Regions from separate parts of the Undibacterium sp. Ren11W genome, predicted to be linked through region 2. Evidence: riboswitches for the same ligand, from Rfam matches in the RefSeq annotation. Region 2 holds a riboswitch; the other holds the start of a gene.
What was found. Region 2 has a riboswitch for cobalamin ahead of ACO0K8_RS02370 (TonB-dependent receptor domain-containing protein). Riboswitches for the same ligand answer to the same signal wherever they lie in the genome.
Positions count from the first base shown of each region.

Region 1 (3,412 bases), on a different contig from region 2:
CGCTGGCAGGACTCTGGCTAGCATCTGACTGAACTACCGGCAGAGCCGCTTCCCCACTCACACTGAGCGCATTTACCGCGGAATTTCCTACACTAACGGCCGTGCCAGCAGTCGTGGCGGCAGCATTAGTGTTTACACCCAATGCAGTGACCAATGCCTCGTCTTCCATTAATCGTTTTAAAGCGATATTGACTTTCAATGCATCCGCACTGGAGAGTTGATCCAATCGCCCGGTTACCGTACTAGTATCAAACGGACTGCCAGGCAGACTTGTAGAAAAAATGCTGCCGGGATCAGATGTAAGCAAACTGCTATTTTGCAGCGACGGCAAGCTAATCAGTTTGGCCTCTATGCCAGCAAGCGTCTGCAGGCTTTTTGTCAGCACCTCGGATGTTTTTACCGGATCGAGATTAAACGCCGCCTGCAAACTATTCAGGTCGATACTAAATGTTCCTGTATCCGTGCTCGCACTGGGCTCCTGAAAATTGATACCTATCGTCGCCAGATTATCGATCAGAGAAATGCCATTGCTGGTGCCCGACTGCGCATGTATCGCTAGCAATAAGGCATTATCAAAGGCAGAACCAAAAGGCGTATCGAGACTGTTCGCACTGCTGGTTTGAAAATTATTAAAGGCATCGACAAATGCTTGCGCCGTACCAAAAAGCTTAGAAAAATCTGAACTGACGGCAGCGTTCGTCTGGGTGTTAAGCGCATTAACAGATGAGCTTGCGACGCCCTGCGTTTGATCGAAGGACAGCGTTGCCTCCAGCAGCTGAGCCAGGCTCGAAAACTGCACCACCGTGTCGCGATTATCGACAACATTGACCTCCGTCGCTTTTAGCGGCGTTACCGACGTCAAACTGCTATCGATTGCAGTAGTTGCCTTGGTAGCAGCGACATAGACCGGCGCAACGGCAAGAGTATTAACAGCATCGAGGGCGGCGATATTCATAGCAAAGACCTTTCCATGGATCAGACCTACTAAATTCAGTTTAGTGTATTTTTTGCTAAATTTTCAGCCTAATTCAGCGTAAATGAGGACAGGTCTGAACTGGCGCAATACCGAGACAAAATTCCTGGAGCAATACGCAATATCCATGCGGGTTTGCGGGCAATATGCTGCCAGCAAGCGCATGGATATTGCGTAAAGGCTTACAGGCAGTAGGATGCGCTGAGCTAAAACGCTTGCGTTATTCCTTCAGCCTGAGAATAAAAATAGAATTTAGAGAATAAAAATTCATCCATTTAACAAGAGATTGTCTATGAAGTGCCAAGGCTGACTAGCATTTCGATGAATTTTCTTCATCGAATGACGTTAACGTAAACGTCAATTAATATGCTATTCTAAAAACAACAGGTGCGCTACTCATGTTCGTGAGTGGCGTTAAACGGGAAAGTGGTGCGAGTCGATCAAAAAAGTATTGACCCCATGCCCCTGCTGCCTCCGCAACGGTAAGCAATGCGCAAACATCATCAATGCCACTGGTCGAATTGACTGGGAAGGCGATGTCAGCGAAGGTGCGAGCCCGGATACCGGCCTGTTGATCTTCATGAAAAAAAGCCGCTCAAATTAATGCTTGATGCTTGATGCTGGTTTTTTTCTGAAATCTGCTTACGTACGGAAGGTGCGTAAGGGTTGCCTTGGTTTAGGCCCGGGCAGCCATGGCCGGCGCATTTTTCGGTGCGCCGTTTTCAGAACCCTTTGCGGCAGCAGCGAGCCAGGTCTCGCCACGCTCTGCATCGTTTCAGGAGCAAACAATGAACGCAATTTCGAACTCAGTAGCGAACTCAGTAGCACATACTTCCAGCGTCAAATTACTCATCAACGGCCAATTTATAGAATCGCAAAGTCAGCAATGGCGTAGCGTGATTAATCCCGCCAACCAAAAAGTCCTGGCACGGGTACCGTTTGCCACACCTGCCGAAATGCAGGCGGCGGTCGCCAGTGCGCAAGCGGCCTTCCCGGCCTGGAGCAAGACCGCGATCGGCACGCGCGCCCGCATCTTTTTGAAATACCAGCAATTAATACGCGAAAATATGAGCGAGTTGGCGGCGCTGCTGACGGCCGAGCAAGGCAAAACTCTGGCGGACGCCGAAGGCGATATTTTTCGTGGTTTGGAAGTGGTCGAACATGCCGCCAGCATAGGCAATCTGCAAATGGGCGAGATGGCCAATAACGTGGCTGCCGGGGTCGATACCTACACGCTGAATCAACCACTGGGCGTATGCGCCGGGATTACCCCATTTAACTTTCCTGCCATGATCCCTTTGTGGATGTTCCCAATGGCGATCGCCTGCGGCAATACCTTTATCCTGAAACCGTCAGAACAAGATCCTATGGTCACCATGCGCCTGTGCGAACTGGCGCTGCAGGCCGGCATCCCCGCCGGGGTCTTGAATGTGGTGCATGGCGGTGAAGAAATCGTCAACGCGATCTGTGATCACCCGGCCATCAAAGCGGTGTCCTTTGTCGGTTCGAGCAAAGTTGGCAGCCATGTGTACCAGCGCGCCACGCTGGCAGGCAAACGCGCACAATGCATGATGGGCGCGAAAAACCATGCGGTGGTGTTAGCCGACGCGAATAAACAGCAAACTCTGAACAATCTGACCGGTGCCGCCTTCGGTGCTGCCGGTCAGCGTTGTATGGCCTTGCCAGTCGTGATCTTGGTGGGCGAGGCGCAAGATTGGGTAGGCGATTTAGTCGAAAAAGCCAAAACCCTGAGCGTCAACGCCGGGGTCGAAGCAGATACCGATATCGGCCCGCTCATTTCCTGCGCCGCCAAACTCAGAGTGGAACAACTCATAGACTCCGGCTTACAACAAGGTGCCACCCTATTGCTGGATGGCCGTAATGTACGCGTGGCGGGCTACCCGGAAGGGAATTTTGTCGGGCCGACCATCTTTAGCAATGTGTGCACAGCCATGCAGATTTACCAGGAAGAGATATTCGGCCCGGTACTCTGCATCCTGCATGCCGCCAATCTACATGAGGCCATCGCCATCATCAATGCCAATGCGCACGGCAATGGCACTGCGATTTTTACTCAATCTGGCGCGGCGGCGCGCACCTTCCAGGAGCAGGTCGACGTCGGCCAGATCGGTATCAACGTGCCTATCCCGGTGCCGGTGCCACTGTTTTCCTTCACCGGTTCGCGCGCCTCCAAGCTCGGCGATCTGGGACCTTACGGTAAGCAAGTCATACAGTTTTACACGCAGACCAAGACCATCACGTCCAGGTGGTTTGATGATGAGGTCGCGGCAGGAAAAGTGAATACGACTATTTCTTTGAAATAGGCGGCAGCATGGACTTTGAACTCAACCAAGACCAGCGCGCCTATCAGCAAGCGGCGCGCACGTTTGCGGCGCACGAGATGCATGTGCAGGCGGCACAGTGGGATGCGCAAGCGAT
Region 1 covers NZ_JBMPPB010000015.1:27,573-30,984, forward strand. The annotation lists gene ACO0K8_RS21875 (hypothetical protein) at 1-955, opposite strand, end outside; cobalamin riboswitch at 1,342-1,559, shown strand; gene ACO0K8_RS21880 (CoA-acylating methylmalonate-semialdehyde dehydrogenase) at 1,762-3,297, shown strand; gene ACO0K8_RS21885 (acyl-CoA dehydrogenase family protein) at 3,306-3,412, shown strand, end outside.
Region 1: another riboswitch for cobalamin. It lies ahead of ACO0K8_RS21880 (CoA-acylating methylmalonate-semialdehyde dehydrogenase); the one in region 2 lies ahead of ACO0K8_RS02370 (TonB-dependent receptor domain-containing protein).

Region 2 (3,412 bases):
TATCCAAAGATGCACGCAAGTTTATGCTACCCAAGTTGACGTTCGCACCAATTGTTAAACCAGACATGGTGGCTTTATCGACGTTGTAAGCACAGCCATATTTATGTGTCGCTTGCAAAATCGGACAAACATTTGTGCTCACTAATAAGTCTGTCGCTTTATTTTGGTAATAGACCGCGCTAAATTCATAGGTATTATCATCAAAATAGACGCCGAGCTCGGCATTTTTTGCGGTTTCAGGTTTATTCGTTTCTATCCCGTAACTTGGGTAATACAATTCGTTATACGTTGGCGCACGAAAACTAGTGCCATAACTAGCGTTCAAACGCAGAGCCTCTGTCAGGCGATAGCCATACGCTACGCTGCCGGTAGAGTGAGAGCCGTATTGTGAGCTGACGTCATTGCGCAGACTGGCGCTAGCCAGGTGCGCATCGCGTTTCAAAACATACGACGCCGCATATGAATTAGTGCTGCGACTACGATTCAGAGCCAAAGTCGTGCCATCGACATCTTCAACGCGTCGCTCGACGATCAGTTGCAAGACATCTTTACCGATGTTGATATCATTTTGCCAGTTGATACTGGTTTGGGTCGTGTCAATCTGGCTTTTGCCGTATGACGCATCTGTGTAGCCTTTATCAGCGGTTTTTGCCAACTGCAATCCACTTAACCAATTACTGCTTAATTTGGCCCTACCGAACAGCGCGACAGTCTCCAACTTTTGTTCGCTCCTATCATCGTAACCTGGTCCGGAATCAAACTGAGAGTCAAGGCGGCTTTGTAAAAAATTCAAACCTAAATCAAAACCCTTACTTACTTCAAGACCTAACCTGCCACTAACACTATCGAGAGTGTAGCCATCTTTATCGGCGTTATAGCTATATGGACCTGCCGCTGGCTTGGTGGCAGAGAACCCTTCTGAAGTTTCATGGCCAGCATTCAAAGCAAAGCTAAAATTACTTTCAGTTGCGCCAGAAATACCTGCTTCCACTCTACGCAAGCCATAACTACCTACACCCACGGAAGCAGTAGGCGCGATTGCACGACTACCCTTTTTCGTAAATATCTGCACCACACCGCTCATTGCATCGGCACCATACAAACTAGACAGAGGACCGTAAACAACTTCTATGCGCTCTATTTGCGACAAAGGGATGGTTGACCAGCTCGCACCACCAGAGGTGGCTGAACCTATGCGTACGCCATCGATAAATACCGCATTTTGCGAATTCGAGCCGCCGCGCATGAACACCGAAGCAGTAGTACCTGGCCCACCGTTACGGCCAATTTCTATACCACGCTGTTTTTGCAATAAATCGACTACAGAAATCGCACCAGATTTAGCGATTTCTTCGGCGTTAATAACAAGGTTATCAGCCAACACGTCTTTTGCGACTTGGGCTTGGCGCCCCGCTGTAACGACGACATTTTGGGTAGGCTCTGCAAACACAGAGAAAGTAGGAAAGGCAGCGGCCACAGCAAAGCTGATGGCTAGCGGTTTAAATACTGAAGTCATGATCAATTCGAAAAAAGGCAAGCAGCCGACGTCCCCGCAGGCTGCGTGAATACAAAGTGTTCAACGGGATGATCGCTAGCAGATGAATCGACTCTATTGTGTCAATCCAAGCCAATTTAGGTCTCTAAAAATAAACAGAAACCGAACATCGCCGTTCGTCGCACTTCACTTATTCTGGCCGGTATCCGGGCTGACGAGCTTGACCATCTGACCTTCCCATGCACTTTGCACAGTGGTAACGAAGGATGGCTTGCCACGTTTTGATTCAAAACTTCTGAAAATCTTCGTGGCGCTTGTACACCGTTGCGGGGGCAGCACACTGAATGCACAGAATACTTGCATCGTGTTTCCCGTTTAACCGCAGACATGATTATGTCCGCGAGCACCAAAACTGCGCCATTTTAATGGCTGAGACTGGACTCGGCAAGGTCTATCGAAATTTACCGCAAATAATTTGAAATATTTGAGCTAGATTAATTTCAACTCAATTGTTCATATTTACTGACCAGTGATAGCCATGCTTCAAATAGACAACGATGCAAGTCAGACAATTCTGTAAATTTCAAATTGATGTGATAGTACTCGCCACTGAGCCGAGAATTCAAGACGCGCATTTTGCAATGCACTTGATATGTCTGATCTGAAGTTTGATCGATATGCGGGACGTTCAATAGTAAACGATATTCCTTGTTGGTTTCAACGCTAGCGGGGCAATAAATCAACACTCCACCTTTAGAAATATTGATGACCTTAGCGGCAACAATATTATCTTCACCTAATTTAATCACGGCACGCCAAACCACATTGGTTCTAGGATTTTTTCTAAGCTCTATCATAATCATCGCCTCCCAAGATTTCTATTGAGTGAGAAATTGTTTTTTTATATAAATCGCGCTTGCTTGAACACTAACACAATTTAATTTGCACTTGAACACAATCACCAAAATCAAGGTTTTTTCTTTTCATTGCGACAGCATTAGCCAAATCCTCGGCAGACATGCCGAATTGATAGGCAAGGATCATGCTTAATGGTCCGCCATGAGTAACCAACACGGTCTCAGTTCCCTCCAGTTCGCGACACATCGGCAAGCTCGTCAAAAAATCCAGCACACGTTTCGCCATCATAAGAACCGATTCACCGCCAAATGGCACGTAGCCAACCACGTCAAGCACCCAGGCATCGATTTCTGCACGCGCGATATTTTCCCAAGAACGCATTTCCCATGCGCCAAAATTCTTTTCCATCAACCGAGCGTCAATTACAGGCGCATGATGCAACATACGCGCCAAAACATGGCAACGCTGTAAGGGACTGGAAATCACGCTCAGATTTACTGGCAGTAGCATGCGCAATTCATCCGCGATTTGTGTGCAATGCACATGATTGGCGGGGATATCGCTTTGTCCGTAACAAATATCAGGCGCTATATCTAGCTTAGGATGCCGTATCAGATGCAGTAACATAGATTCAGATCCAACGCGGCATGGCCAACAAGCCGAGATAAAACGCGACTTCAGATAGTTGCTGCACTGCCCCCAGACAATCGCCGGTGTAGCCGCCTATACGACGCACAAACAAGGCTGACAACCAGTAACTGGCGACCAGCAGCCCAAATAATCCCATCAAAAAAGCCAACAAAGGCAGCAACTGAAACGCCAACATCGCCATCAGCGGAACAATCACGCTAAGAGTCGCAATCAGAAATTCGCCACCAGACATATGTTGAGCTAAGGGCTTAGCCTTTCCTTCCAGCCGAGCATATTCCAGGCACCATATCAAACTGCACGAAGCCAGGCGTGATAAAGGATGTGCCATCAGCAAGGCCGGTACCACATACGTTGCGGGTAAACTACTGAGCAAACTTATTTTAAAGATCAGCATCAGACATACGCCTA
Region 2 covers NZ_JBMPPB010000001.1:513,811-517,222, reverse strand. The annotation lists gene ACO0K8_RS02370 (TonB-dependent receptor domain-containing protein) at 1-1,516, opposite strand, end outside; cobalamin riboswitch at 1,676-1,921, opposite strand; gene ACO0K8_RS02365 (PilZ domain-containing protein) at 1,996-2,352, opposite strand; gene ACO0K8_RS02360 (histidine phosphatase family protein) at 2,423-2,980, opposite strand; gene ACO0K8_RS02355 (adenosylcobinamide-GDP ribazoletransferase) at 2,985-3,412, opposite strand, start outside.